One region of the Thalassotalea sp. HSM 43 genome, then DNA from elsewhere that is predicted to be linked to it. Evidence: predicted binding sites of a transcription regulator. Region 1 holds the regulator's gene; each other region holds the start of a gene.
What was found. The regulator MetJ, encoded in region 1, represses methionine synthesis genes. The targets are predictions, from matches to a motif close to TAGACGTCTAGACGTCTA.
Positions count from the first base shown of each region.

Region 2: E2K93_RS16740 (cystathionine beta-lyase) is a predicted target of MetJ. The motif match lies at 6,429-6,446, and genes of this name have one in related genera.
Region 3: metK (methionine adenosyltransferase) is a predicted target of MetJ. The motif match lies at 3,293-3,310, and genes of this name have one in related genera.
Region 4: metA (homoserine O-acetyltransferase MetA) is a predicted target of MetJ. The motif match lies at 4,077-4,094, and genes of this name have one in related genera.

Region 1 covers NZ_CP038493.1:2,283,296-2,291,305, forward strand. Annotated here, with positions in the region: gene E2K93_RS09780 (adenylosuccinate synthase) at 1-472, shown strand, start outside; gene E2K93_RS09785 (metal-dependent hydrolase) at 529-1,731, opposite strand; gene E2K93_RS09790 (TetR/AcrR family transcriptional regulator) at 1,743-2,327, opposite strand; gene E2K93_RS09795 (hypothetical protein) at 2,417-2,974, opposite strand; gene E2K93_RS09800 (malic enzyme-like NAD(P)-binding protein) at 3,325-4,578, shown strand; gene metJ (met regulon transcriptional regulator MetJ) at 4,653-4,979, opposite strand; gene metB (cystathionine gamma-synthase) at 5,176-6,354, shown strand; gene metL (bifunctional aspartate kinase/homoserine dehydrogenase II) at 6,364-8,010, shown strand, end outside.
Region 2 covers NZ_CP038493.1:3,820,362-3,828,371, reverse strand. Annotated here, with positions in the region: gene E2K93_RS16775 (efflux RND transporter periplasmic adaptor subunit) at 1-161, opposite strand, end outside; gene E2K93_RS16765 (cation diffusion facilitator family transporter) at 649-1,548, opposite strand; gene E2K93_RS16760 (transglutaminase-like domain-containing protein) at 1,550-2,266, opposite strand; gene E2K93_RS16755 (cation transporter) at 2,277-2,936, opposite strand; gene cadR (Cd(II)/Pb(II)-responsive transcriptional regulator) at 3,015-3,404, shown strand; gene nhaA (Na+/H+ antiporter NhaA) at 3,636-4,856, opposite strand; gene E2K93_RS16740 (cystathionine beta-lyase) at 5,075-6,253, opposite strand; gene E2K93_RS16735 (DNA polymerase II) at 6,486-8,010, opposite strand, start outside.
Region 3 covers NZ_CP038493.1:2,767,863-2,775,872, reverse strand. Annotated here, with positions in the region: gene gshB (glutathione synthase) at 96-1,052, opposite strand; gene rsmE (16S rRNA (uracil(1498)-N(3))-methyltransferase) at 1,082-1,810, opposite strand; gene metK (methionine adenosyltransferase) at 1,967-3,157, opposite strand; gene E2K93_RS11980 (PilT/PilU family type 4a pilus ATPase) at 3,468-4,583, opposite strand; gene E2K93_RS11975 (type IV pilus twitching motility protein PilT) at 4,593-5,636, opposite strand; gene E2K93_RS11970 (YggS family pyridoxal phosphate-dependent enzyme) at 5,676-6,356, shown strand; gene proC (pyrroline-5-carboxylate reductase) at 6,360-7,175, shown strand; gene E2K93_RS11960 (YggT family protein) at 7,268-7,825, shown strand; gene E2K93_RS11955 (DUF4426 domain-containing protein) at 7,909-8,010, shown strand, end outside.
Region 4 covers NZ_CP038493.1:2,812,399-2,820,408, forward strand. Annotated here, with positions in the region: gene mutS (DNA mismatch repair protein MutS) at 1-508, opposite strand, end outside; gene recA (recombinase RecA) at 902-1,927, shown strand; gene E2K93_RS12185 (alpha/beta hydrolase family protein) at 2,006-3,961, opposite strand; gene metA (homoserine O-acetyltransferase MetA) at 4,156-5,067, shown strand; gene metH (methionine synthase) at 5,107-8,010, shown strand, end outside.

The DNA of each region.
Region 1 (8,010 bases):
AGGTCCATTCCCGACAGAGCTAAACGATGAAGTCGGTCACCATTTAGGTACTGTTGGTCACGAGTTCGGTGCAACTACCGGTCGTGAACGTCGTTGTGGTTGGTTTGATGCCGTCGCTATGCACCGTGCAGTGCAAGTTAACTCTATTTCTGGTTTCTGTTTAACCAAACTAGATGTATTGGATGGTCTAAAAGAATTGAAGATTTGTACTGGTTACAAAACTCAATCAGGCGATGTTTTGACTGTGCCACCAATGGCGGCTGAAGGTTACGAAAACATCACTCCAGTATACGAAACCATGCCTGGTTGGAGTGAGTCGACTATTGGTGCAACAACGGTAGAGCAACTACCTGAAAACGCACGAGCTTATATCAAACGTCTTGAGCAAGTTTGTGGTGTTCCAATTGATATTATCTCGACTGGTCCAGATCGTGTAGAGACCATGATTTTGGTTAACCCGTTCGACGAATAATCATTTCGTTATAAGAAAAAGCCGGCTTATGCCGGCTTTTTTGTTTGCCTAGTTTGTTAATTAACGAGCTGTGTTTCATCACTTAGATATCGTTTTCGGTATAGCTGCCAATCATTTTTCGTGGCAGATTCTCGACATACACCATAGCGAAATGACGGTAAAAAATATGGCCAGTGATAGCGTAAATCGCTAAACCAAAAACACTCTTTCTGCTTGCTTCGGCTGTGCTGCAAAAATACCGGGTACACCGCAAAGTCCCGAAAGCCCTGCATTAGGGGATGCCGCCAGGCATTAACAATATTGACATCATCACTGCTCGCTGGGTGATAAGTGTGTTGCCATTGCACGCGGTTTGCATCGACGCTTTTTTTGCTGTTGATATCGTTATAACGGTCAAGGTAACCCGGCTTGTCTAGGCTTGAGCTAAGTTGTCTTGCTACTTTGTCATTAGCCAGACGAATATAGCGGTATTGCAAATCATTATCCTGCTGCGTTATTGCCAACCACAGTAAAGGTGAAAACGGTTGTGGTAACAACATCGTGCTATTGCTCACCCTGCTATGACTAATCGTGCTGCCACTGGCTAACTGTGAAGGTTGCTTGCTTAGTAATGTGAGTGTGTATTGCTTGATGCCGGCAACCAGCAATAAATAACTTAGTGGCACAGCCCAAATCGCTTGTCTTGCCATATTAATTGCCATCTTATTTTTGGCCATATTAAGGGCCGATGTTTTATTAGCTGTTGTTGCGTGTTCTAGAGTGGTGTTGCTATTGCGCCAATCATAGCAACTATAAATAAGCAGACCGAGCAAACAACTGCCAGTGAAATAGCCATCGATAACAAACAATAGTGCAAAGCTGACTTTATAGCTGCTTAGCGGTGCAAACCACTGCGTACCATATACCGTCAACGCATCCAGCAGCAGATGTGACATGATGGCAGTCAACAGCAATGTGTAGAGCCATTTTCGGTTGATACGAACGTGTGCAAATAGGTACCGTTTGCAAAGTAATAATAGACCCATAAATAGATAGGCCCATAGTGGTGCAAGCACAATAGAATGACTCTCTGCTCTATGCCAATAGGCGAGGAATTCTAAAGGATGAAGCCAAAATGATAGATAATCCAGATCTGGCAATAACGCTGCTACCGCACCGATTGCGCTGCATTGCCATGAGGCAAGTCGATTATCATCTTGTTTGTGCTTAAACCATTGGCCAACACCAGCGCCAACGATTGCATGGGTGAATGCATCCATCAACGAATCAGCTATATCTGTCGAGTGTCGGCATCAACAATTCTGGCCAACATCTTTGCTAAGCGATGCCTCGTGCGCTCGTGTCCAGGGCTTTTGTCATGGATAAAATGGGCAAAACTGAGCAAGTAACTCGCGGTAACGCTAATTTCAATACATATTCGTTTAAGCCCTTGTTGGCGAATGTTGGCAATATCGATAAACCATTGCACCGTGCGGCTTACTCTAGTGACGCCGTGTGCTTGTAAATGGATGTGCCCAGGTTCAAATTTGTAGGCCATGATCGCTTTTAACACCGCCTTGTTGTTAGGTAAGGCTTCAAACCAGGTGATAATGGCGGTTAATAATCGCTGCTGTGAGTTTTGCTGTTGAAAGGTGGGGTTGTCATTTAGCGCCAGCATTGCATCGTCGGCACGATCGAAAATGGCTTCGGCAATAGCGTCTTTACTGCGGAACAAAGGTTTTATCTGCACCAGCGGCAGCTTTATCTCGTTACTGATATCATGCATTGCAACAGCGTGCCATGAACGTTTGCTCGCTAATTGCAATGCAGTATCTATGATCTGTTGTCGCCGCTCCATTTCGTTAGGCATCGACATTTACGCTCGATTGACACATTTGCCATTAAGTATAGAAAACAGCAACTCATTGAGCGAAACATTAACGACACGGCAAACCTTAGTTGTGTTTACTTATCACTGTAACCCCAAGGTGCACTAGGTGGTGTTACCGGCTTGTTTAAGTCAAAATCGACGCGAAACTCACGGCCATGACGAATCAAACGATACGAAAAGCTTTCTGGGTAGATAAACATTTGCCAAATATTGTCGTTCGATTGTGGGATCCCTTGGGCAACAAACATTTCTTTTGAGTATTGGTCCGCAGGGAAAGACTGCACTTGCGGCCAACCTGCATCTTGGCTGTGACCACCATACATAGTCAACGCGTCATTGCTGCCATCTTTGTGTCGATGATCATGCTTTAATGACAACCCTGAGCCGGTTTTGGTGACAAGCCAAGTACGTGATGAGTCATCGCCAACATGAAATGGAATTTGCAGCTGACTATCGCTGCATTTGCGCACGTGCATGATCAGCGGTTTATTGGCAAATGCATCACTGTCGCTGTTATCGACAGTAACTTTTCCGGCAAATGCTTTACCACAGTGCTGTTTTATCGCATCAAAAAATGCATCTTGGCTAGTAATCGATACCAAAGGCGCTTCGGCTATGTTTTCTGTCGCCATCGTTGAGCTGGTAATTAACGTCAATAGGCAGGCAATGCTGATGGTAGATTTGTTCATATAGGTTCTCTTAAACATGAATTGCAACTGCCAACAACGGTAGCGGTTTACGCTGACTTTGGCAACATAATAACCATAAACAGCACACCGATATGGCAACAGATTTTGTTATTTATGCAGGCCAATAAACTAGATATGCATGGTTCAATATATGCGTAAATCATTTGTTACTAATAACGCTTTCTTATAACAAAATAGCCATTAAAAAATGTAACCCTTATGAAAGTTTTCAGGTAACATTCACTATTCTAACTAAGCTTAAGCTACCCTTGTCTTTCTAAAGGAATTCGTCAATGACAGATCTGCGTCAACAAGCCCTCGATTATCATGAACAGCCTAAACCAGGCAAAATCAGTGTTGCATTAACCACCCCTGCCGAAACGGCGGATGATTTGGCTCTTGCCTATAGTCCGGGTGTTGCAGAGCCGGTACGAGAGATTGCAGAAAATCCAGATAATGTCTATCGCTATACAAACAAAGGTAATACGGTTGCGGTCATCAGTGATGGTACGGCGATTTTGGGTTTAGGTAATCTAGGTCCATTGGCTTCTAAGCCTGTTATGGAAGGCAAAGCATTGTTATTTAAGCGCTTTGCTAATATTGATTCGTTCGATATTGAAGTTAAACACAATACCATTGAAGACTTCATTAATACCGTGGCGAATATTGCGGATAGCTTTGGTGGCATAAATCTTGAAGACATCAAAGCACCGGAATGTTTCGTAATTGAGAAAGCCTTGATTGAACGCTGTAAGGTGCCAATTTTTCATGATGATCAACATGGTACCGCCATTGTCACAGCTGCAGGCATGCTTAATGCGTTAGAAGTGCAAGGTAAACAACTAAAGCAAGCTCAAATTGTATGTTTAGGTGCTGGCGCTGCGGCCATTGCCTGCATGGAATTATTGATCACTTGCGGCGCTCAGCGTGAAAACATTTACATGCTAGATCGCAAAGGTATCGTTCATACCCGCCGTGATGACTTAAATGAATATAAAAAATTATTTGCCAATAATACCGATAAACGCACCTTAGAAGACGCCTTAGAAGGGGCGGATGTGTTCGTTGGTGTATCAGGTCCTAATCTATTATCAGCGGAGCAATTGCAGCTAATGGCTGCAAAACCAGTTGTTTTCGCTTGCTCGAACCCGGATCCAGAAATCAAGCCGGAGCTGGCACATGCGACTCGTGATGATTTGATTATGGCAACCGGTCGTTCTGATTACCCAAATCAGGTGAATAACGTGTTGTGCTTCCCATTTATTTTCCGCGGTGCTTTAGATGTACGTTCTCGCCAAATTAATGATGCTATGAAGGTTGCTGCAGTTGATGCGATTCGAGAGATTGCCAAATTGCCTGTACCAGAAGGGGTGTTGCACGCGAGCGGTTGTAACAAACTTGAGTTTGGTAAGGACTACATTATTCCTAAACCTATGGATCCAAGACTATTGGCCAACGTTGCCTTCGCTGTCGCCAATGCCGCTGTTGAAACCGGCGTGTCGACCATAGACTTACCTAAAAACTATATGGGTATGGGCAATAGCTAGTAAGTTAAATCACAACAATAAAAAAGCGCTGATATCAGCGCTTTTTTTATTCAATGAATTGACATCAATGATGTTTAATCATCGTTCTCGAAGTCTGAAAAGTCGGTGATGCCATTTTCTTCCAGCACTTTACGCACACTTTCAGGTAACAAGTTTTCGTTATCTTTCGCCAAATCGTTATCGCTTGGCAATGGTTGCCCGGTGAACGCGTGTAAAAACGCTTCACATAACAACTCACTATTGGTGGCGTGACGTAAATTATTTACCTGACGGCGGGTACGCTCGTCGGTCAATACTTTTAATACTCGCAGTGGAATAGATACGGTGATCTTCTTCACTTGCTCACTTTTTTTGCCGTGTGGCGCGTATGGATTAATGTACTCGCCATTCCAGTCAGCCATTTTTGCTCCCTAATAACCGTTTTTTAATTATATCTGGATGTTTTTACTCAGCTGATCAAATTGTACTGGATATGTTGTTTGAGTCAACATCTATAAGCAAAGATGTATAGATGGCTAAAACTTCTTGACCTGAGTAATTAATCCGTATAGATTTATAGACGTCTAAACATCCACTAATATACACGGTAACAAAATTATGAAACTCGATAAATTAGCGACCATCGCGGTACAGGCAGGAATAAACAGTGATCAGCATCACGGAGCTGTCGTGCCGGCGATGCATTTATCGAGTACTTATAGCCTCAAAGGCTTTAACGAAAAACGTCAATATGACTATTCGCGCACGGGTAACCCAACGCGTCAAACGCTGGCCGAGGTTATTGCACATTTAGAAGGTGGCAGCAAAGGTATTATAACCAGCACGGGGATGTCGGCGATTCACCTAATTTGCCAACTGCTCAGCGCGGGTGACCGATTACTGATACCGCATGATTGTTATGGCGGCAGTTACAGATTGTTTGTCCATCTAGCCAAACGTGGTCAATTCGAATTAGATGTCGTTGATCAAACCGACAGTCAAGCGCTAGAGGACGCCTTAGCCAAAAAGCCAAAACTGGTCTTAGTTGAGACACCAAGTAATCCATTGCTGCGTTTAGTGGATATTAAAAAGGTTTGCGATGCGGCAAAGCAGGTTGGCGCTTTAGTTGCCGTCGACAACACGTTTCTATCACCATTACTGCAGCGCCCATTAGAGCTCGGTGCTGATATAGTTATTCATTCAACCACTAAGTTTATTAATGGTCATTCAGATATTGTCGGCGGTGCCGTTGTCACTAAAGACCCGCAATTAGGCGATGATCTGGCTTGGTGGGCAAATTGCATTGGTATTACTGGCAGTGCTTTTGATGCCTACCTGACGTTACGCGGTATCAAAACCTTGCCTGTACGTTTGCGCGCTCATCAGCAAAATACCCAAGCGGTGGTTGCGTTGCTTACCGAGCACCAGGCTGTCGAGGCTGTTTATTATCCTGGCCTGTCGACTCATCCTGGTCATGAGATAGCTAAAGCGCAACAAGCCGGTTTTGGTTCAATGTTGTCGTTTGACATTAAAGGCGATGAAAATCAGGTTCGCAATTTCTTTGCCGCTTTACAGTTGTTTACACTAGCCCAGTCTCTTGGTGGCGTAGAGTCTTTGGCTGCACATCCATCGACCATGACACACGCTGGGATGGATTTAGCTGCACAAAAAGCCGCCGGTATCTCACAAACACTGATTCGCCTGTCTATAGGCATTGAAGATGCTGACGATATTGTTGCTGATTTACAGCAAGCCCTTGATGCTGCATTTGCTGCACCTAGTGATAAAGCCGGTTAGGGATAAGTCATGAACCAAGCAAACTCATCTTTGTTAAATATAGATAACGCCGTACAAATACCGGTAAATGTGCATAAATTTGGTGGCAGTTCACTGGCCAATGCTGAATGTTTATTAAGAGTTATACAAATTTTAAAGCAAGAAGCACAGCTTGATGACGTCGTCGTGGTGTCAGCGAATGGTAAAACCACGGATAAGCTGTTTGCAATCATTAACTGTCAACAGAGCGAACAGCGCCAGTTATTATTAACAGAGCTGCAAAATCAGCAGCAACAACTGGTCTGTGAATTACTATCTGCATCAGCGGCAGCAACCGAATGCCAGCAAATCGCTACAGATATTGCCAAGCTTGCCGACATCCATTTTGATGATATATATCAGCGACACGATCTATTAGCCCATGGTGAAATTTGGTCAATGCGTTTGTTATCGGCGCTGATTAATGAACAGTTATGCCCATGTATTGGTGTCGACTCACGTCAAGTGTTACATCTTGACTGTGACAATGATTATCAATTGGTTGAGCATAGCTCACAACACGCGTTATTAACGGCTAAGCAAGCAGCAAAGTTAACGGTTATCACCGGTTACATTGCCACAGATACGCAAAATAGAACGCAAACATTGGGCCGCAATGGCAGCGATTACAGTGCCACAATTGTTGCCAAGCTTATCGGCGCAGAAAGTGTCACGCTATGGACCGATGTCGACGGTATTTACAGTGCCGATCCTCGCATTATTTCAACCGCGCGTAAGCTACATCGTATTGAAAATTCAGTGGCAACGGAGTTGGGGAGACTGGGCAATCCAGTGCTACACGCGAAAACATTAACGCCTTTGCAATGTCAGCAAATTCAATTGAATGTTGCCAGCAGTTTTTTACCCGAAGACAATGGCACTGAAATTGGTGTCTTTGGTGATATCGCAAAAAGCGAGTTATCGGTTACTCACAATAATGATCTGGTGAAAATTAACACCGATAAAGTCAGCGAGCTGTATTTGCGGCATGTGATTGCCCGCTTTGAACCGATTTACCAATGTCCTGATAAGTCGTGCTTAGTGGTGAACCAGCAGTTTTCGCAGTTGGCGATTGAATATCTGCAACAGCATCAACTTGAGTTCAGTTACCAACAAGTATCGTTAGTGGCTGTGGTTGGCTATCAAGTGGCGAGTCGCAGTGAAATTAAAGCACGTTTTAAACGAGTATTGCGCCACGAAGCATTGGATGCTTTGGTCGGCAGTGACAATGGTCACAGCTTGCTGGCGTTTTTAAACGAGAGCTGCAATGTCGAATTACTCAATCAAGTGCATTCCAGCATAACGAAAAATGCCCGCAATATAGGGTTAGTGGTTGCAGGTTTAGGTAATATCGGCAGCAAATTTTTAGACATGCTGCCAAAACAGTTAACACGTATCTCAAGTTTGGAAAACGTGCATTTGGTTGGCCTTGCGACATCAAAAAAAGCGCTTATTAATAACGATGGTATAGACCCGAGCCAAGCACTACCGTTATTTGCTGACAGCAGCGTTGACTATGACAACCAACAATTACTTGGTTGGTTAGAGCAACATCCGTATGACGAGTTAGTGGTTGTTGATATTACCCCGTCTGAGAGTTTTGCTCAGTTATACCAAAGCTTTTTTGAACGTGGTATC
Region 2 (8,010 bases), 1.5 Mb from region 1:
TGCTCACTATGTTCTTCGTGCTCTCTATGTTCTTCGTGCTCTCTATTTATTTGGTGGTCGGTCGATGAAATGATTTTGTCCGTGCCATTCGATGCGTTTGAATAAAAAGCAGCGAAGCTCAGAGACAGGGCTAAACCTGCATTTTTTAAATATGTATACATTTGAAACTCTTAAATTATTAATTAATAACGGCAATCTATTTATCCGCATTAGGGATAGCTAGATTTTACAAATCAAATAAATTAAGAGATGGGTGGGCGAAGTATTATGCTTAAAATCTCGTCAGTTTGGCTAAACTGATAAGGAGGTTGATTAAAGTTGTACAGCTTGATATCGCTGATTAAATTGTTAACTAATATCCAAGACATATGAGTGCCACTGCAATGACCGCAGTGATGGCAATCATTTACATCATGGTGCTCATCACGCGTATTGTCATTAAAGGTATTTAGGTCGTCTTGATGATCATGCTGAGTCTGAAGGTGTTCGACATCTACTTGGTGGGATTGAGAAGTTGCAGACACAACTGTAGTAAACGATTGTAAAACAATCGAAACAACTAAGAGTATCTTTAAAGCAACAGTGAAATTCAAAGTAACAACCTACAAGAACAAGAATAGCGAGTTTAACAAAATGGGCTTATGTGATCTAGTCATGATTACGCTCGTCACGACAGGCTTCTGTAGGAAACTCAAACTCAATTGTCGTATGAGATAAGTTGTATATAGAAAGAGCTTCAGCCACTTTTCGTTTCAATACGATTAAATCGTCTACGTCGCTGGCCTGCACTAACTCTAAATGCGCTGTTAATACGTGACTCTCTCCATCCAATGACCAAAAATGCAAATGATGAACCCCTTGGATATTTGGAAGCCTCATCAATACTTTTTCAATACTTTTTTGTTGCTCTTGATCTGGCGATGCTTGGAGAAACAGCACAATCGTTGATTTAAGGTTTTTGATCACATTGAACAGTATGAAAAGTGTAAACCATATAGACAGTAACGGGTCCAATATAGGCAGTTCAACAAAAAGTAATACAACAGAAACAATAAGTACGGCAACCCAACCGAGTACATCTTCAAGTAGGTGCCATGTAAGCACCTTTTCATTTAGTGTCTTTCCAGCTTTAAGTTTAACTACCGCATACCCATTAACAGCAACGCCAAGTAACGCAAGCCCTAGCATACCTTCAGCCATAGGCATCACTGGATTAGATAATCTTGGGATGGCCTCAAATAAAATCCAAATTGAGCCCGCAACCAACACAATACTATTAACGAATGCGCCAAACAGAGATAAGCGGCGGTAGCCATAACTGAAATTATCGGACGCTTTTTTATCAGAAAAACGACTTAGTATCCATGCAAATCCTATAGAGATGCTGTCACCAAGGTCGTGCACTGCATCAGCCATAATGGCCGTACTGTTAGTTAAAAAACCACCAATAAATTCAATGATTGTAAATGAAACATTCAGGAAAAAAGCCCAACCAATTCGGTCGTCTTTTGCATGCTCATGACTGTGACTGTGATTGTGGTTGTGCATGTTATGCTTCCGTTACTCTTTTATTTCTTAACATGGCAACATTCCTGTTGATTAAGTGTCGAATAATACGTTGATAGAGCCATCGTTTCACTCCCGATAAATTTGTGCCTTTTTCAAGATAGAATTTATCTGGGGAATCATAAAGCCCGAAGTCGTCATGGATGCCTTCCTTTTGAATGTACGTATCCTCTCCACGCCAACTTGTACCTGGTGATGAAAAGCACTTTGTTGCTACTCCAAAACCACAGAAACCTTCTTTTTCTTGGTTAAATTTCTGCTGTATTGCGGTCAAGTATTGCTCATCCAATATAAAGCCCTCTAAGTTTATCCAACGTCCTTCGAAATAAACTTCGACCCAACTATGAATGATGTATTTAGGTGCTAGCCAAAATACATAAGTTGGAATCGCGCCTTTTTGTAATTGCTGCTCAATTGTAAAGCCATGGAAACGACATTTGATACCTAAACCTCGTAATAATGCCATTAGCAAGTTACCTTTAGTGTTGCATTGGCCGTAACCGTCTTTCAACACATCACTAGCGGGGATATCATCGCTTTCATTATAGCCAAACAAAATTTCATCTTTGACAAACTGATAAGCGGCACCAATTTTATTGTACTCATCGAGCTTTAGCCACTGACGCTTTGAAACGAGAGCTTGAATGGCCTTATGTTCAAAATTGACTATGGCTGTACTTTGTAAATATTGTTCACTCAAACTAACCTCCTTATTTAGAACAACAGGAAGTTGATTGCTTATCTTCGCTAAGTATTTCGTCAGGTTTTTGAATTGTTCTTAATTCCTGTTTCGCATCAGTCAATATTAGGTAAGCGCCACGAAGAATTAAAACAGAAATTATGCTACCAATAACGATATCAGGCCATCGTTGCTCAAGCGTCATAACTAATACACCTGCGATGATAACGCCGAGGTTCGCAATTACGTCATTTGCAGAGAAAATCCAGCTTGCTCGCATGTGCACGTCGTCATTGTTGTGCTTGCGAATAAGAATAAGACATATAACGTTAGCGACTAAAGCAACCATTCCTATGCTAATCATAAACCAAGAGTGTGGCTCACTCTCACCGTAGAGTCTTCTACCGATATCTAGGAGAATTAGAACACCTAATGCGAGTTGACAATAACCACTTACTAAGGCTGCGTTTGCTTTGTGTTTAATTGATTTTCCAACTGCGTAAAGGGCTATCGCGTACACAATAGCATCCGCTAACATATCTAACGAGTCAGCGATCAATGCCGTTGACTCGGATATCCAACCAAAACCAATTTCAAATACAAACATTATTGCATTGATCGCCAATAACCAATAGAGAACCGTTTTTTGTTGGTTATCTTTTAACTCTACTTCACAGCCACATCCACTCATTTTTAAACTCCAAATAACTTGTATGACATAACTATAAACCCTATAGTAACTATAGGGTCAAGTTTGTGGAGTGCTTTTATGAAAATAGGCGAGTTATCGAAAACATCGGGATGTTCAGTACAAACAATTAGGTACTACGAAAAAGAAGGCTTACTCTCTTCTCCTGGGCGCTCTGAAGGGAATTTCAGGGTATATGATAACAATTCCTTAAAAGAACTAGAGTTCGTAAAACACTGTCGTAGCTTAGACATAGCACTGTCAGATATTAAGCGCCTAATTGAATTAAAAAATAGACCTGAAGAGAGTTGCGCAAGTGTAAATGCGTTGATTGATCAACAACTAGAATTAGTAAACCAACGAATGCGAGAGTTAAAGGCTCTCAAAAAAGATCTGCAAAATATGGCAAGCTCTTGTGCTTCTGGAAGTATTATAGAAGCCTGCGGTATTATTAAATCATTGGATAGTTAAATAGATAGACCCCAACGTCTGCTTTAATCAAAAATCCTTTAATATTTGAGTCTTGACCCAAGGGCTAATTTTGGCACTAAGCAGCCATACAAATAAAGGGCTATGAATAAACTATTCATAGCCCTTTATGTTAATATTCACCTTTTCCTTGATGCATCAAAAATATGCACACGAAAGGTCAATAGCTTGGGATAATCCCGCCTTTTTATTTTTAATGTGGTGTAAAACAGCTTAGCTTTTTGCCCCAGTTACGGCATTAACATCTGCATCAGCATCAGGCTTCTTTAACGAATACGATAAAATAAGATAGCCAATGATGCCAGATAGCAACGAGCCAACAACAATACCTAATCGCTCATCAAACAGTTTGTCCATATCGGTGGCTTCGAACGTCAAAGAACCGATAAACAAACTCATGGTGAAACCAATACCACACAATGCCGCTGTACCGTATAACGTTTTGAAATTCATGCCTTTTGGTAATTCGGTTAATTTCATCTTGACCGCAAGATAACACATGCCAAAGACCCCGACCTGCTTACCGATTAATAATCCCATAGCAATACCCATAGGTACCGGGTGCAACACATCTTCCGCCGATACCCCTGATAAGTTTAAACCGGCATTAGCAAACGCAAATACAGGCAACACAAAGAATGCCACGACGGAATGCAAATCATGTTCTAACGATTTCAGAGGAGAAAAGTCAGGGTCAGTTTGAGATTTTAATGGGATAAATAACGCCACTAACACACCCGCTAACGTCGCATGTACACCGGACTTCAACATCGCAACCCACATCACAACACCGATCATCAAATACAAACTGCGTGCCTCCACTTTGCGATGGTTCAAAAGCCATAATATTGGTACGCAAACCGCGACGATCACTAATGAGGTAAACGAGATATCATCGGTATAGAAACAAGCGATAATAATAATCGCGCCGATGTCATCAAAAATGGCTAATGAAGTAAGGAAAATCTTAACTGTAGCCGGAACACGCGAGCCGAGTAATGTTAATACACCTAAAGCAAAGGCAATATCCGTTGCTGCTGGGATCGCCCAACCTTTGATATTGACTGGATCTTGGTAATTAAAATACACATAAACCAGCGCAGGAACTAACATACCACCTATTGCGCCAACACCAGGTAATATAATATTTTTACGTTCTTTTAATTCGCCTTCTATGAGCTCTCGTTTTAGCTCAAGACCGACCAAGAAAAAGAATATCGCCATTAAGCCATCGTTGATCCACAGCAATAATGGTTTAGCCACTTCAAGTGGCCCTACTCTGACTTCGACCGGGGTGTCGAGGATTAAATCATAATACACAGATAACGACGTATTGGCGCAAATCATTGCCAACACGGCCGCCATCATCAAAATAATACCACCGGCGGATTCTAGCTTGAAAAAGCTGCCGATAAAGTTTTGTTCAGTTTTCATAGAACTCCTGTAATCTAGAACTGACTATGGCTTTATAAAAGATCCTGCTTTAAAAATCAAAAGCTTTGCGTTGTCAGGACCTTATCAAAGGGAATAACGTGAATTAACGCAAATCATGCATTAGATAGTGGCTTAAAGAATCGGTTCCCTGTTTAGCGTTGAATGTAGGAGAAAATCCGATGAATGCCAAATTTTCAAGGTGATATTGCCAGACAACATTAAAGTTGTGCGTTTAATCGACTAAATCCGGCGTCTAAATCAGCAATTAAGTCTTCGACATCTTCTAAACCAATATGCAAACGAACTAATGGTGTACTGTACGGCCAATTGGTCGCTGTGCGCATCGATTTAATATTCGAATTAGCTAAAATCAAGCTTTCATAGCCGCCCCACGAAAACCCCATTTTAAAATGATGCATGCCGTCTAACATCGCATTTAACGCCTGTGGATTAGACTGTTTCAAGACAAAGGAAAACAATCCATTACCACCAACAAAGTCACGTTTAAAATGCTCATGCCCTGGGCATGAATCTAAGGCTGGGTGCAACACGGTTTCAACTTCTGGGCGAGTCTGCAACCATGATGCTACTTTTAATGACGCCTGTTGATGCTGATTTAATCGCACACCCAATGTACGAATACCGCGCATGGCTAAATATATGTCATCCGGTGATGCACATTGGCCCAATAAATACGAGTTTTCTCGCAGCACAGGCCAACATTTTTCATTAGCCGTGGCTGTTCCCAACATACAGTCCGAATGACCGACCACATATTTGGTTGCAGCTTGTACAGACACATCAACGCCGTATTCAAACGGCTGGAAGTGTATTGGTGAGGCCCAAGTATTATCAAGCATGACCACAATGTCTTCGTTCTTTTGATGCGCTACCTGACATATACCCGGTACGTCTTGTACTTCCATGGTTAGTGAACCCGGCGATTCTAAAAATACAATACTGGTATTGTCTTGAATTAAATCGCCAATATCACGGCCAATCATCGGATCATAATAAGTAACCTCAACGCCAATACGAGCCAGCGTTTTGCTACAAAAATCACGGGTCGGTTCATAAGCGGTATCGACCATTAAAATATGATCGCCACTTTTAACAAAAGATAAAATCGCACTGGTAATCGCCGCGGTGCCACAAGGGTAGACATAACAACCTGCGCCACCTTCTAACTCCGTCATTGCATCAGCAAAGGCGAAGGTTGTTGGCGTGCCACGACGGCCATAAAACGGCACTTGTTTGGCTCGGTTTAGTGCCGCATGTTTCATCTCTTTAACGGAATCAAATACGATTGTAGAGGCACGGTATACCGGCGGGTTTACCATACCTTGGGTCCATTTTGACTTGCGACCGGCATTAACGATTTTAGTATCTTTTTTCATATGCTTGTTACTTGTGTTTATTCGTTGCACTACTGACTTTGCTTGTTTTACTGATTTGCATAATCAGCCAAGCTGTTAACGGTACTTGCTAAGCAAAAACGTTATTTATCGAACGTTTATAATGGCTTGTATGCTCGACTTACACTGTACGTGTTAGTACCAACGCTATAGGTTTTAGCAATCTAGCCATCTAAACATGGTATACCATGTCAGTCATAAATGGCAGATATTTTTAAAACAACTGCATTTGATCGTCGATGATATTGCTAAAGTGTTTACCAATAAACGGTAGAATGCCATCGGCAACCGCGCCCAATTGACGTTCAATGTACAACGGATAGTCTATTTTACTGCGTAAGTATTCCAATGCCTGTGGCCCTTCTTTGGTATAGACATATTCAATCCAGGTACGTTGTTGATAGCGCAACGGTTTGCCTTGTTGTTGGTTTTGTTGATCCGCGTCTCTTGCCGCTCTAACATGTGGAGGGACATTTTTTTGGTATTGCTCTAACTGTCGTCTAATGCGCTTTCGATACACTAATTTGTCATCAAACTCCCCTGCTAAGGTTCGTTCGACAATATCTCGAATGTACTCTTCAACAGGCTCGCCCTTAAAAACCTTAAGATACAAAGTCCGCTGAAAGTCTTTTGCCAATTGGGTCCAATCGGTGCGTACGCTCTCTAAGCCTTTAAAAATAAGCTTTTCTTGTTCATCTCTACCCACAAGGCCAGCATAGCGTTTTTTAGTACCAATATCCTGACCTCGTACCGTTGGCATTAGGAAGGTGTGAAAATGGGTTTCAAATTCAATTTCTAGCGATGATTCAATGTGGAACGCTTGACGCAGATGGTGTTGCATTTTGTCATTGATTAAATGCATCATCTCTTTGCCAATTTGCTGACTTTGTTGGTCGTCTTTATCGTCACCAATACTGACAAAAATCGAATCGGTATCACCATATATAACCCGATAATCCAGTTCTTCGATCCAGTCTTTGGTTAAATTTAATAGCTCATGGGAACGCTTAGTAATCGCCCCTGATAAACGAGGATCGAAAAAGCGACAACCATTGGAGCCCAAGACACCATAAAAGCTATTCATGATGATCTTAATGGCCTGAGATAGTGGCGCGTTGTTTTGCGCTTTTGCCTTATCACGCTCTTTCCATAACGAGGTAATAATGTCAGGTAAAAAATGTTTCTCTCGTGAAAACCACGCACCATCAAAGCCGGGAATAACCTGCTCATCCAGACCTTTCAGGTGATCGCTAATACCTTCAACCATGCCCATAGGGTCAATGTTAAAGGTGCGGATAATGCTTGGGTATAGGCTTTTAAAATCAAGTACCAAGACGTTTTGGTACAGACCCGGCGTCGAGTCCATGACGAAACCGCCTGGGGATACCAAATCACTGCGGCCATCCCCCATGTTTGGCGCGACATACCCTGCTCGATGTAACCTAGGCAAGTACAAATTAGTGAATGCGGCAACACTGCCGCCAATTCGATCCAGTTCAAGACCCGTTAGCTGGGTACGTAAAATGGCGTAATCAAGCAATTGGGTTTTCTCAAAAATCAGCCACACCAAGCGGCAATCTTCGAGGTTGTAACTGGCGAGTTGTTGTTTTTGGTAGAGAAACTTTCGAGTGATTTCTGCAGCTCGATTATCAACATCGTCAATATCTTTGCCGATTCCCAATAATGTTTGTGCGACGTTTTCTAGGGCAAAGCTTGGAAAACTATAGGTTGCCGAGCGC
Region 3 (8,010 bases), 480 kb from region 1:
TCTCTCTGCCTATTAATAAACATGGCGCTAAAAACAGATTTTTTCAAGCTGCCTGTTTTAAGGCAAAACAGGCAAAAAAACACAAACCCTATACGTTACTTGGCGTTAGCGACTATTTCTTCGATTGCATCAAATAATTTACCGCTAATATTTATTGGATAGGCCTTTTCAATTTCGCGAATACAGGTTGGACTGGTGACATTAATTTCAGTGATTTTATCGCCAATAACATCAAGACCAACAAAATATAAGCCGCGTTTTTTCAATTCTGGGCCTATGGTCTCAGCAATTAATTTATCCGACGCCGATAACGGTCGAGCTTCGCCACGACCACCTGCGGCAAGATTGCCTCGGGTTTCGCCTTGTGCTGGAATACGCGCTAAACAATACGGCATTGGCTCACCATTAACGATAAGAATACGCTTATCACCATCGACAATCTCTGGCATGTATTCTTGCACCATGGCATACATAGAGCCATGCGCGGTTAAGGTTTCGATAATGACCCCGACATTGGCTTCACCGTCTTTCATACGAAAGATTGATGAGCCACCCATGCCATCTAGCGGCTTGATGATCACATCTTTGTGTTGCGCGTGAAAATCGCGAATACGCGTTGCATCGCGAGTGACTAAGGTTTTAGGTGTGAACTCTGCGAACCAAGCGGTAAACAGCTTTTCATTACAGTCACGCAGACTCTGTGGCTTATTAACGATTAATGTGCCTTGCTCTTCTGCTCGCTCAAGCATATATGTTGCGTAAATAAACTCAGTATCAAATGGCGGATCTTTGCGCATTAAAATCGCGTCCATATCGGCCAGAGCAACATCATCTGTCGACTCAATATCATACCAATGCTTGGCGTCATCAAAGACAGTCACTTTGCTAACACTTGCGCGAGCTTCGCCGTGCAACATATACAAATCCTGCATTTGCATGTAGTACAACTCATGGCCGCGACTTTGTGCTTCCAACATCATCGCCAGACTTGAGTCTTTCGCGACATTAATGTTTTCAATCGGGTCCATAACCACGCCAATTTTTAACGTCATAATAATTCCTAACTAGGGTTGGCTTGTATTTATAAATCGCCAAACTTGCATTGTAATGCGGTAATCGCGGTAAGAGCCGCGGTTTCCGTTCTTAATACTCTAGGGCCAAGCAAAACATCGGTGAATCCGGCATGTCCTGCGTCACTGATTTCATCATCTGAAAGACCACCTTCCGGACCGATAAGTAATCTTACCGCATCCGCTTGCATCGGTAGTGTCGAGATAGAGTATTGTGCTTTGGGGTGTAGATTTAGTTTCAATTCATCGGTGTTCTCGCTCAACCATTGCGATAACGGTTGCGCCGGCATCACTTCTGGCACTTGAGCACGACCACTTTGTTCACAAGCACTGATGACAATCTTTTGCCATTGTTGACGCTTTTTCTCAAGGCGTTCGCCACTGAGTTTGACACCACAACGCTCGGTAAACAATGGGGTAATTTGATTGACCCCCAGTTCAACAGACTTCTGTAAGGTAAAGTCCATTCGATCGCCACGAGAAATGCCCTGACCTAAATGAATGCGCAATGGTGACTCATTATCCACGGCAACCGAGTTTTCTATACTGGCAAAGGCCTGCTTTTTACTTACTTGGGTCAGCTTCGCTTGGTAGTCATGACCATCGCCATTAAACAGATAAATAATATCGTCGGTTTTTAAGCGCAGTACCCTGATCACATGGCCAAAAACATCATCGCTAAGGGCGACTTCGCTGCCGGTTGTTAATGCTCCAGGTTGGTAGAATCGATTGTTGCTCACTGAATTGGCACTTATTGCTGCTATCTGCCTTACAAGATAGGGGCGATGGATGCAAAAAACAAGAGATGGCGCGGCAAATATATGAATAGATTAAAGACAAAAAAATAAGCCAGATATGAATCTGGCTTATTTAAAACAATGATATATTTTAACGGCTTACTTTAAGCCGGCAGCATCGCGTAATGCATCTGCCTTATCGGTTTTTTCCCAACTAAAGGCGGTGAAGCTGTCATCACCCACCGTCATTTCAAATGGTTCGCGACCAAAATGGCCATACGCTGCTGTCATTTGATACATCGGATGCAGTAAGTCCAACATTTTGGTAATGCCGTATGGACGCAAGTCAAAATTCTCTCGTACCAATTTAATCAATGTATCTTCATCAACCTTACCGGTGCCGAAGGTTTCAATTGAGATAGAGGTCGGTTCTGCGACACCAATCGCGTAAGACACTTGAATCTCACAACGCTCGGCAAGGCCTGATGCAACAATGTTTTTGGCAACATAGCGACCAGCGTAGGCGGCACTGCGATCAACTTTAGATGGATCTTTACCTGAGAACGCACCACCACCGTGACGAGCCATACCGCCGTATGTATCAACAATGATTTTACGACCGGTTAAACCACAATCACCTACCGGACCACCAATAACAAAACGTCCTGTTGGGTTGATGAAGTATTTGGTTTGCTCGGTTAGTAGCTCAGCTGGTAACACATGCTTAATGATGTTTTCCATTACCGCTTCATACAAATCTTCTTGGCTGATATCAGGGTTATGTTGGGTTGATAATACAACCGCATCAATGGCCACTGGCTTGTTATCTTCATAAACAAACGTTACTTGCGATTTTGCATCTGGGCGCAACCAAGGTAGCACACCAGATTTGCGCATTTCAGCCTGACGTTCTACCAAGCGATGCGAATAATAAAGCGGAGCTGGCATAAGTGATGGCGTTTCGCTGGTTGCATAACCAAACATTAACCCCTGATCACCTGCACCTTGTTCTTCTGGCTTAGCACGATCGACACCTTGCGCAATCTCAGGTGATTGCTGGCCAATCAAGTTCATGATGCCACAGGTTTCACCGTCAAAACCAACATCTGATGAGGTATAACCGATATCGGTAATCACTTTACGGGTGATAGACTCCAAATCAACCCACGCTTCTGTGGTGACTTCGCCAGAAATGATTGCCACACCTGTCTTAACCATGGTCTCACAAGCAACGCGAGCGTGCTTATCCTGGGCGATTATCGCATCAAGTACTGCATCAGAAATCTGATCAGCAATTTTATCAGGGTGACCTTCAGATACAGACTCAGAAGTAAAATAATGTTTAGCCATGACGCCTCTTTTTAAAAACTATACATTCAGCAGGGATAACGTCGTTACGTTTGCCTGCTGACAAATGCCTAAATAATAGACAAGGAATTCGGAATTGAGAGAATTTTACCTTGCTTTCTTTCATAAATCTACACTTTTACGTCTAGACGTCTAAACTTTTTTCTGGAAAAAATTTTCTCTGATTGTTTTTCATTTCAAGGGGTCAGAACACTTGATCTCTTTTTCAAGTGTTCTGACCCCTTGAAAGAAGCAAAAGAGCACCCTAAGGTGCTCTTTTAATTACTATGTTAAGACCAGTATGGATCAGTGTTTATTCAACGCCGTCCAGTGTTGCGCCTTTTAAGCCACCAATACCGGTTTGATCGTTACTGCGAAGTTTGATCATTAAGCGTAGATCGTTTGGTGAATCGGCGTGATGCAATGCATCGGTGTAACTGATATCACCGGATTCATACAAATCAAACAGCGCCTGATCGAAGGTTTGCATGCCCAATTCACGAGACTTCGTCATTACCTCTTTGATCTGACCGACATCGCCTTTTTTGATTAACTCAGCGATATAAGGTGAGTTCAATAGAATTTCGATAGCAGCGCGGCGACCATGACCGTCACGGGTCGGTACCAACTGTTGGGCGACAATGCCGCGTAAGTTCAAGGCTAAATCAAACTGTAATTTTTGATGTTGCTCAGCGGGTACCAAGTGCATAATTCGGTCAATTGCTTGGTTGGCGTTGTTAGCATGCAGTGTAGCAATACATAAATGGCCGGTTTCAGCAAAGCTTAGTGCATGCTCCATGATTTCTTGCGAGCGAATCTCACCAATCAGAATAACATCTGGCGCTTGTCGCAATGAGCTCTTCAAAGCAGCATCAAAGGATTCAGTATCCATGCCGACTTCGCGTTGAGTGATCATTGAACGGGCATGCTCATGAACAAATTCCACCGGATCTTCGATGGTTAATATGTGACCACGCGCATTACGGTTACGATAACCAATTAACGACGCCATTGACGTTGACTTACCCGTACCGGTACCACCGACAAACAATACCAAGCCACGTTTTGACATCACCAAGTCTTTCAATACCTGTGGCAAGCCTAGCTTGTCGACATCCGGTATATCGGTAACGATGCGACGAACAACCATGCCGGGCATTTCGCGTTGCCAAAACGCTGAAATACGAAAACGGCCAATACCATCTACGGCGATAGCGTAGTTACATTCTTTGGTGGCTTCATATTCAGCTTTGTTCTTGTCATTCATCGAGCTTAAGACAAGATCAAGTGCCTCATCATAACTGAGAACCTTTTCATCAATGGCGACTAGCTCGCCATTGATTTTGGCACTGGCAGCTAGATTAACGGTTATAAATAAATCCGATGCATCTTGGCTGACCATATTGCTTAACAGTTCGTGTAAATACATCTCTCAACCTTAGTAAACTTTAAACTGATTCTTATCAGCTGCTTTTGCCATAGCGTCTTCACGGGTGATCAGGCCACGACTTAATAAGCCTTGTAAACATTGATCCATGGTTTGCATACCATGTGACATACCGGTTTGAATTGCCGAGTACATTTGCGCAATCTTATCTTCACGAATCAGGTTACGAATCGCCGGGATACCGACCATGATTTCGTGTGCAGCAACTCGGCCACCACCTACTTTCTTAATCAGTGTTTGCGAAATTACCGCACGCAATGATTCAGACAACATAGAGCGAACCATGTCTTTTTCTTCACCAGGGAATACATCAACAATACGGTCAATGGTTTTTGGTGCCGAGGTGGTATGCAAGGTACCAAATACTAAGTGACCGGTTTCTGCCGCGGTCATCGCAAGACGAATGGTTTCAAGGTCACGCATCTCACCAACCAGAATAACATCGGGATCTTCACGTAGCGCACTACGCAACGCGTTGCTAAAGCTTAACGTATCACGGTGCACTTCACGTTGGTTAATCAGACATTGCTTGTTGTCGTGCACGAATTCGATTGGATCTTCGATGGTTAGAATGTGATCGCGCTTAGATTCGTTGATGTAATCTACCATCGCTGCCAAGGTTGTTGATTTACCCGAACCCGTTGGACCGGTGACCAATACTAAACCACGAGGGTTTTCAGAGATTTGGCGGAAAATATCTGGGCAACCCAACTCATCCAATGATAAAATTTTACTTGGGATGGTACGAAATACAGCAGCAGGGCCTCGGTTCTGATTGAACGCATTTACCCTGAAACGAGCTAGGTTTGGCACTTCAAAGGAGAAATCCACTTCAAGATTTTCTTCGTATTCTTTGCGCTGACGATCGGTCATGATGTCATACACTAGAGCATTTACATCTTTGTCTTCTAGCGGTGGAATGTTAATCTTACGTACATCGCCATCAACACGAATAGCGGGTGGCATACCAGTGGAAAGGTGTAAATCTGATGCGTTGTGTTCAACACTAAACGCTAAAAGTTCGGTAATATCCATAATATTCCTAATTAATTATTGTTATCCAGAATAAAAACTATGAGTCTAATCGCTGATAATCTGCGCAAGGTTTTGACATCTATTGAGCAGTCATGCTGCCAGTCTAACCGCCAGGTTAATTCTGTAAATTTATTGGCAGTAAGTAAAACCAAACCTGCTGAAAACATCGCCGCGGCTTATTCTGCGGGGCAACGCCATTTCGGCGAAAACTACGTTCAGGAGCTTGCGAGTAAAGCCGATGAATTATCCGATTTGGATATCATCTGGCATTTTATCGGTCCTATTCAGAGTAATAAAACTCGTTTGATAGCAGAGCATGCCGATTGGGTGCACTCTATTGACCGAGAAAAAACGGCAAAACGCCTTAACGAACAACGTGATATTAACATTACCCCGCTGCAAGTTTGTTTACAAGTGAATATTAGTGCTGAGGACAGCAAATCGGGTACAAGTGTCGAACAATTAAACGCCCTTGCCGCTTTTGTCGATGGTTGCCCTAATTTGGTATTACGCGGCTTAATGTGCATCCCGGCAAAAGGCGATGTTGAGCAAACCAAACAAAGCTTTTTAAAAATGGCTGAGTTATTTGCGCAATTACAACAAACATATAGCAGTGTCGATACATTATCTATGGGCATGAGCGGTGATATGGATATTGCTGTAGAATGTGGTTCAACTATGGTGCGAGTCGGTACCGCGATATTTGGAAGTAGAGATTAAATAATGAAAAAAGTAGCTTTTATTGGTGCTGGTAACATGAACCGCTGCATATTAATTGGTATGGTTAAAGCGGGGTTTGATGCGGCATTAATCACCGTCACCAACCCAAGTCCAGAAAAGCGTGTTGCCTTGGCAAATGACTATGGTGTCAATCAAAGTGCCGACAATATTGAGGCGGCCAAGCAAGCAGATATCATCATTCTTGGCGTGAAGCCGCATTTGATCAAAACCGTATGCCAACAACTGGCCGATGCGATGGATATCAGCGACAAATGTTTTGTTTCTGTTGCCGCTGGAGTGTCTATGGCGCAAATGCGCAGTGTACTTGGTGAGCAAGCAGGTCTTGTGCGTTGCATGCCAAACACACCGTCGCAACTTGGTGTCGGTATGGCAGGCTTATTCGCTGACGACAGCGTAAGTGATGAGACCAAAGCGTTTATCGATGCCATGTTTGTCGCGGTAGGTAAGACATTATGGCTTGCCAATGAAGCAGAGATTGATAATCTGATCACGGTATCGGGATCAGGTCCAGCTTACTTTTTTGCCTTTATGGAAGCCATGCAAAAACAAGCGATGGCGTTTGGTTTTGATCAACAAACTGCACGTGAGATGGTACAACAAACCGCATTAGGTGCGGCTCAAATGGTCATCGAAAACCCTGAATCTATCGCCACCTTGCGCGAAAATGTCACCTCCAAAGGCGGCACCACGCAAGCAGCGCTAAACACATTTTTTGACGGTGGTTTAACAGATTTAGTCGCTAAGGCGATGATTAACTGTAAAAAACGTGCTGAAGAAATGACAGAAAGTAACAACTAATTTTGCCGCCATGGTATAAGATTAAAAATAAGCTTTTTAACAATAGCTTTTAACAAAAACTAAAAAACAATGCATTTGCGCATGGAGTAATAATGGAAGCATTGCTGATTTTACTGAACTTTTTATTTGACGCTTTTTTTATGGTGTTAATTTTACGAGTTTGGTTGCAAGCGGTTCGCGCTGATTTTTATAACCCGTTAAGTCAATTTGTGGTCAAGGTAAGTAACCCGGTGGTGGTGCCTTTTAGGCGCTTTATTCCAGGCTTTGCCGGTGTTGATGTGGCCACCATTCTCGTCGCCTATATAGTCGGTACGTTAAAACTGTATACCATGTCTAGCTTACAAGGCGGCATTATTGAATTCGGCTTATTGTTGTATCTTGGCTTATTGTACCTGATCAAAGAAAGCGGCTACTTGCTGTTTATGGTGATGTTGATCATGGCGCTGATGAGCTGGGTCGTACAAAATCCAACGCCAATTCGTTTAGTGTTTCACCAACTGACCGAACCATTTTTACGTCCTATTCGACGTATATTGCCTGATCTAGGTGGTATTGATTTGTCTGTCGTCATTGCGTTTTTGGCGCTGAGCATGCTTAATGCGTTTTTAAATACCACAGTGCCTTATTGGTCTGTGTTACGCATGTTCTAACGCGCAAGCAATCATCGTTACCGACAACAAACGTCTATACTTAGTATCACTTGTACATCAATGTACAAAATAGAGAGGCAATTATGCTTAAACGAATAACCCAAGTTGTTGCAACAGTTCTGTGTTTTTGTTTAATGAGCGTTGCTGTCCACGCCGAACAAATGAAGAAGCTTGGTGATTTAGAA
Region 4 (8,010 bases), 530 kb from region 1:
CCGCCTGTAATTGTTCTTCTGTATTGGGTTCACAGATAACAAAGCGACCTGAGCTCATATCTAAATAAGCAACACCATAGCTATCTTGGTGCTCAAATACCGAGACCAATAGATTATCATGCTTGTCTTCAAGCAAGGCCTCATCTGAGATAGTGCCTGGGGTGATGATGCGCACCACTTTGCGTTCGACCGGACCTTTGCTAGTTGCTGGATCGCCTATTTGCTCACAGATAGCAACGGACTCGCCCAATTGCACTAATTTCGCTAAATAACCTTCTACCGCATGATAAGGGACACCGGCCATGGGGATGGCATTGCCGCCGGATTTACCACGTGCGGTCAGTGAGATATCAAGTAAGTCTGCGGCTCTTTTAGCGTCATCATAAAATAACTCGTAGAAGTCACCCATACGATAAAATAGCAGAATGTGTTTAAATTCAGATTTTATGGTCAAATACTGCCGCATCATCGGCGTCGGATTGGTATTTTTTAAGAGATCGTCTGTCATTTATTAACTTATTTTTATTGGCTTGGCCCTAAATTGTTAATGCCGGCAAAGGCTTAGGAATCGCGCTACGGGGCCGAGAAATATCTAGTGAAATTGGTAATCTAAAGATGTTAAAATAATCTGCAGTAAAGCGCAAAGTTGTTTTGCTCTACAACGCGTAAACTTTGCCAAGTAAAACTACTGTATAAATACTGAATTCCACTGTTGTAAACACTGTATTAAATCGTCTTTTAGCACTTTTTGATAAACTTGATGCGTATTTTATATTGTTATATATCAACGTCTTAGGTTGTATTTTGAACGATTTAAAGAAAAAGGTGTTGATACTGTACGATTATACAGTATACTATTTCTCAACTACTGGATAAATTATAAAAATTACTGGAGACAACAATGGATGCGAATAAAGAAAAGGCGTTAGCCGCAGCATTAGGCCAAATCGAACGTCAATTCGGTAAAGGTTCAATCATGAAATTAGGTGAGAACCGCAGCATGGACGTTGAAACAGTATCGACTGGTTCATTATCGTTAGACGTTGCATTAGGTGCTGGCGGTTTACCTATGGGTCGTATCATTGAAATCTACGGTCCAGAATCAAGTGGTAAAACCACATTAACGCTAGAAGTTATTGCTGAAGCACAACGCAACGGCAAAGTCTGTGCGTTTGTTGATGCTGAGCACGCACTAGACCCTATTTACGCTGAAAAGCTTGGCGTTAATATCGATGACTTACTTGTTTCACAACCAGATACGGGTGAACAAGCGCTAGAGATTTGTGACATGCTGACTCGTTCAGGCGCGGTTGACCTTATCGTGGTTGACTCGGTAGCGGCGTTAACGCCAAAAGCTGAAATCGAAGGTGATATGGGTGATAGTCACATGGGTTTACAAGCTCGTATGCTGTCACAAGCTATGCGTAAACTTACCGGTAACTTGAAACAATCAAACACCATGATGATTTTCATTAACCAAATCCGTATGAAGATTGGTGTAATGTTCGGTAACCCAGAAACGACGACCGGTGGTAACGCACTAAAATTCTACGCGTCAGTACGTTTAGATATTCGTCGTATCGGTGCGGTAAAAGAGGGTGACCAAATTACCGGTAACGAAACGCGTGTTAAGGTTGTTAAAAACAAAATTGCACCACCATTCAAACAAGCTGAGTTCCAAATCATGTACGGTGAAGGTATCAACAACATTGGTGAGTTGATTGACCTAGGTGTACAACATAAGCTGGTTGAAAAAGCCGGTGCTTGGTATAGCTGTAACGGTGAACGTATTGGTCAAGGTAAAGCTAATGCATGTAAATTCTTGAAAGAAAACACCGCAATGGCAAAAGATCTTGATGCTAAGTTACGCGCTATGTTGTTAACGACAGTTAAGGACAGTGAAGAAGAAGCGGTTGAAGTTGAATAACATTAACGCTTAATCTTACAGATAAAAAAAACCGCTCTTAAGAGCGGTTTTTTTATGTCTTATTTAGTGGTGTAACCATTAACCACCAATGTGTTGATTAAGAAAGTCGATGACTTTTTTGTTTGCTTTAACACGGTTAGATTCGATTCTAAAACCATGGTATTCATCATCCACAAACAAGGTTTCCACTTTACGATCCATATCTTCTAATCGACTGGCTAAATCTTCAGCATGCTCGATTGGTGTGCGATCATCTTCAGAACCATGAATTAATAGCACTGGTGTTTTCAGTTTGTCTAAATTGTAATATGGCGATTGGCTACGTAATGTTTTCTCATCATCACTGATCGCTTCATTTAGATAATCTGCACCATAGGCTGAGTCAGGAATGTCACCTCGATCATAAGCCGCTTCTAGTTCAAAGATACCAGCTGCTGCAATAGAACACTTATACAAGTCCGGTTCCACTATAGAGCTTTGTAGCGCCGAGTAAGCGCCAAAACTCCAACCGTAGATACACAGTTTGTTGGCATCTGCGATACCGCTATTTACAGCCCACTTTGTCGCATCGATGATGTCATATTGAATTTCGGTACCCCATTTTTTATCACCCATGTGCATGAAGTTTTCGCCGAAACCGTCTGACCCTCTAAAGTTAACTTGTAATACGGCAAAACCGTTAGAGGTTAGGGTTTGTACGTGAGAATCATAACCCCAATAGTCTCGTGCTCTTGGGCCACCGTGTGGCATAACCACCAATGGTAAGTTTTTACCGTCAATATTATTCGGCAAGCTAATATAGCCTAGTAATTCAACACCATCTCTTGCTTTAAACCTAAACGGTTCCATTGCCGATAGTTCTTTTGTCTCCAACCACTCATAGCTCTTGAACAAGAACTTCGCTTTGTTTTCAACCGTATCGTATAAATAGAAGGTACCAGGGTTTCTATCGCCGTGTGTTAATACAACGACGGTTGAACCGTCTTGTGTGGTACTCGTGATATCAACAGAGTCACCTTTGAAAGACTTATAAAGAATTTGATGAACATTGGCTAATGGTACTTTTTTAGTAAACATTAGGTAATTTGAATAATCTTCATCAATTTTAATGCCGTAAGGTACGCGGTCTCTGTCATAAAGCATACGGCTTATAACGGCGGTCTCACTTTTAAAAACCTTACTAGATTTTTTCTTTTTAAAGTTATACGAGTACAAGGTACCGTTGTCGCCATCATCAAAGAGGGTGTAGTAAAGCTTGTTATTGTCTGCGCTAAAACCGTAGACGTCGACTTTGTCTTTGGCAAAATCCACATCGATATCAAATGGGAAATCGCCCCATTCACCGCCAGGTTCGCGGTAATAAAGCAACGTATCGTCATAACCGACCGTGCCTTTGGCAAAACGAACTTCTTTATCGTGATCAAGCCAGAATCTATTACCACGACCTGGTGATTTCATAATGCGTTTTTGCGCACCGGTATAAACGTTAAGACGAACTAACTCTGGTGCACGTTGTTCTTGATGTCTTGCTCTTAACCAAGGGCGAACCATGATTAAGATGTTATCGTCGTCGCCATCTAGAGTATCAACGACCGTACCGTAACCACTGAAGGTTTTACGCTTTGATGTTGAACCAACGTCACCGTTATGATTATTTGAGAAGATAGGTTCACGTCTACTACCATCGTAGTTTATGGCAAATAAACGACCTGTCAGAGCCTCTACGCCTAACGCACCGGTCTCAGTCAATAGCGAGACGACGACGCGCTCGTTATTCACCCAGTGGTAATTACCGACACTTTCTTTACCACCCATGATTAAGGTAAATACCAGCTTTTTGGATTCTGTTTCCATAAATGCCAATACATATTCGCCTTCATGATAGGTTCTAACGGCCAAGTGTTTTCCATCTGGAGATATTTTTGCGGAGGTGTACATAGGCTTTTTGGCATACTTAGCAAGCTCTTCTAGATCGGCTGCCGATGCCTGTGCTCCTATGAACATAAACAAGAATAGGGTAATAAACTTCTTCATAACTTCCCTTTTTATTATTTTGGAATGTGATTGTATTCTTGAAATCTTCAAGAAAGTGTTTCGATTTTACACACATTTAACATTTCTTTACAAATTGACGGTGTAATTATTTTTATAGACGTCTAAACGTTTAGATGTTGACATTTCCAGATGGTTAAGTAGTATTAAGCACAATGCAATATGGGAAATAGTCGATGCCAATAAAGATACCGGATCAGTTGCCAGCGTTAGCGGTACTGGCCAATGAAAACATTTTTGTGATGTCGGAGAACCGAGCGATAAACCAAGATATTCGCCCGATGCAGGTTGCTATTCTCAATTTGATGCCAAATAAGATAGAAACCGAAGTGCAAATATTGCGCATGCTTTCTAATACACCACTACAGATCAATGTTGATTTAGTGCGGTTGCATTTAAACGAGTCGAAGAATACGCCTAAGGCACACATGGATGCGTTTTACGTATTGTTTGAAGACATTAAACACAAAAAATATGATGGTTTAATTGTCACAGGGGCACCACTTGGCCAGCTCGATTATCAACAAGTGACGTATTGGCCCAAAATCGAAGAGGTATTCGCGTGGGCGGATGCCAATGTGACGTCGACTATGTATTCATGCTGGGCGGCTCATGCGGCGTTGTATTACCATTATGGCTTGCAACGTGAGTTGAGAGAGCAGAAGTTATCCGGGGTCTATTTGCATCAAACGCTTGACGATTTAGAGCCGCTAACACGCGGCTTTGATGAAGAATTTAAAGTACCACATTCTCGATATGGTGAAGTGCCAATAGCAGATTATCATTCTATTGATGGCTTGAATGTGCTTGCCGAATCGCACCAAGCCGGTGTCTATTTATCCGCCAGTGATGATAAAAAACATGTATTTGTTACTGGCCACCCGGAGTATGATGCAAGTACCTTAAAGGATGAATATCAACGAGACATCAGCGCGGGTATCGATGCCTTTGTTCCAGTTAACTATTTTATCAATAATGATTTCGAGCAAAAGCCAAGCAATAGTTGGCGCAGCCATGGCTGTTTATTGTTTAGTAACTGGCTAAACTACTATGTATACCAAATTACCCCATACGAACTTAATAATTAACTCAAGGCGTAGCCTTTTACCTGCTTTTCGGAAGTAACAGTGAAATCAGCAACCAGCATTTTATTAGAGCAACAATTAGCACAGCGTATCTTAGTTTTGGACGGTGCCATGGGCACGATGATCCAACAGCATAAGTTTGAAGAAAGTGATTATCGCGGTGAGCGTTTTGCCGATTGGCACTGTGACGTAAAAGGTAATAACGATTTATTGGTACTTAGCCAACCTGAAGTTATTGCTGATATTCATCGCCAGTATTTATTGGCCGGTGCCGATATTATTGAGACCAATAGCTTTAACTCAACCACCATCGCTATGGCGGATTACGACATGGAGTCGTTAAGTCGTGAGATCAACTTGGTATCAGCACAGATAGCAAGACGTGTAGCGGATGAAGTGACAGCGCAGCAGCCTCATAAACCTCGCTTTGTTGCCGGTGTGTTAGGGCCTACTAACCGTACCTGTTCAATTTCTCCTGATGTCAACAATCCGGCATTTCGTAACGTCTCATTCAATGAGTTGGCCGAGGCGTATGTAGAGTCGACCGAAGCATTGATTGAGGGTGGCGCCGATATCATTATGATAGAAACCATCTTTGATACCCTGAATGCCAAGGCGGCCATTTTTGCCATTGAAGAAGTGTTTGCCAAACGTGGTCAGCGACTACCAATAATGATATCAGGAACCATCACCGATGCATCGGGTCGCACCCTGTCGGGACAAACGACCGAAGCATTTTACAATTCTATGCGTCATGCCAATCCGATATCGTTTGGTCTTAACTGTGCGCTCGGTCCCGTTGAGCTGCGTCAATATGTTGAAGAGTTAAGTAATATCTCTGATTACGCGGTCAGTGCCCATCCAAATGCCGGTTTGCCTAATGCTTTCGGTGAATATGACTTCACCGTTGAGGACATGAACGCGCACATCAAAGAATGGGCCGAGTCTGGCTTTTTAAATATTGTAGGTGGCTGTTGTGGTACCACGCCTGAGCACATTAAAGGCATCGCGGATACCGTAGCAAACATCAAACCACGACCTATTTCGCCTCGTAAAACGGCGTGTCGATTATCAGGTTTAGAAGCATTAACCATTGATCAAGACAGTTTGTTCGTAAACGTAGGTGAGCGCACCAACGTCACCGGCTCGGCGATTTTTAGACGCCTGATTACCGAAGAAAAGTACGACGAAGCGATTTCGGTTGCTTTACAACAAGTTGAGAATGGCGCTCAAATCATCGATATCAATATGGATGAAGGCATGCTCGATAGTCAGGGCGCCATGGTTAAGTTTTTGAACTTAATTGCCGGTGAGCCTGATATTGCTAAAGTGCCTATCATGTTGGACTCGTCTAAATGGGAAATCATTGAAGCCGGGTTGCAGTGTATTCAAGGTAAAGGCATCGTTAATTCCATTTCATTAAAAGAAGGCGAGCAAATATTCCGCCACCAAGCGGAGCTTATTCGTCGTTACGGTGCGGCGGTTATTATCATGGCCTTTGATGAAGTTGGTCAGGCGGATACGAAACAACGCAAAGTGGAAATTTGTACTCGAGCCTACAATATTTTGGTTAATGAACTGAACTTTCCGCCGGAAGATATTATTTTCGATCCCAATATTTTCGCCATTGCCACAGGTATCGAAGAGCATAATAACTACGCTGTCGATTTCATTGAAGCAACCAAAGTTATCAAAGACACCTTGCCTTATGCCATGGTGTCTGGTGGTGTATCTAATGTGTCTTTCTCGTTTCGTGGTAATAACCCGGTGCGAGAGGCGATTCATGCGTCGTTTTTATATCATGCCATTAAAAATGGTATGGACATGGGGATTGTTAACGCTGGCCAATTAGCCATATATCAAGACATTCCTGAAAACCTATTAAAGGCGGTTGAAGACGTTGTTCAAAACAGTGATGACGGCGCAACCGAGCGCTTGCTTGATGTCGCCGAGGAGTTTCGCGGTCAAGCTGGCAGCAAAACCAATGTGGTTGATTTAGCATGGCGTGAATTGCCCGTTAAAGAACGTTTGCAGCATGCCTTAGTCAAAGGCATTAATGAGTTTATCGTCGAAGATACCGAACAAGCTCGTGTTGAAGCGAGCAGACCATTGGACGTTATCGAAGGGCCATTGATGGATGGCATGAACGTAGTAGGCGATTTATTTGGTGAAGGGCAAATGTTCCTACCGCAGGTGGTAAAATCCGCTCGTGTTATGAAACAAGCTGTTGCCCACTTGCAACCGTATATTGAAGCCGAAAAAACCGAAGCCTCAACCAATGGTAAAGTGCTGTTAGCCACCGTTAAAGGCGATGTGCACGATATTGGTAAAAACATCGTCGGTGTGGTGTTGCAATGCAATAATTACCAGGTTATCGACTTAGGGGTGATGGTGTCCTGCGATAAGATATTGCAGGTAGCAAGAGATGAAAACGTCGATATAATCGGTCTTTCTGGCTTGATCACACCAAGCTTAGATGAAATGGTTCACGTTGCTAAAGAGATGCAGCGTCTCGACTTTGACTTACCTTTATTGATCGGTGGCGCAACGACATCTAAAGCCCATACTGCCGTTAAAATAGAGCAGCAATATCAACATCCTGTGGTCTATGTGCCAAATGCATCTCGCTCGGTATCCGTGGTTAACTCCTTGCTGACACCAGAATTGAAAGGCGATCTGGTCGCTAAAATCAACAAAGAATACGAAACCGTACGTGCACGCCACAATAAAAAAGGGCCGCGCAGCGATTTGTCGACCTTTGATGAGGCGAAAGCCAACAAATTTGCCTTATCTTTCGACCACTACACTCCACGCAAACCAAACAAAACCGGTGTCACGGTTTTAGATAATCTCGATTTAAATGAAGTCAGAAAGTACATCGACTGGACACCGTTTTTCTTAACTTGGCAATTGTCTGGCAAGTACCCGAAAATTCTTGAACATGAG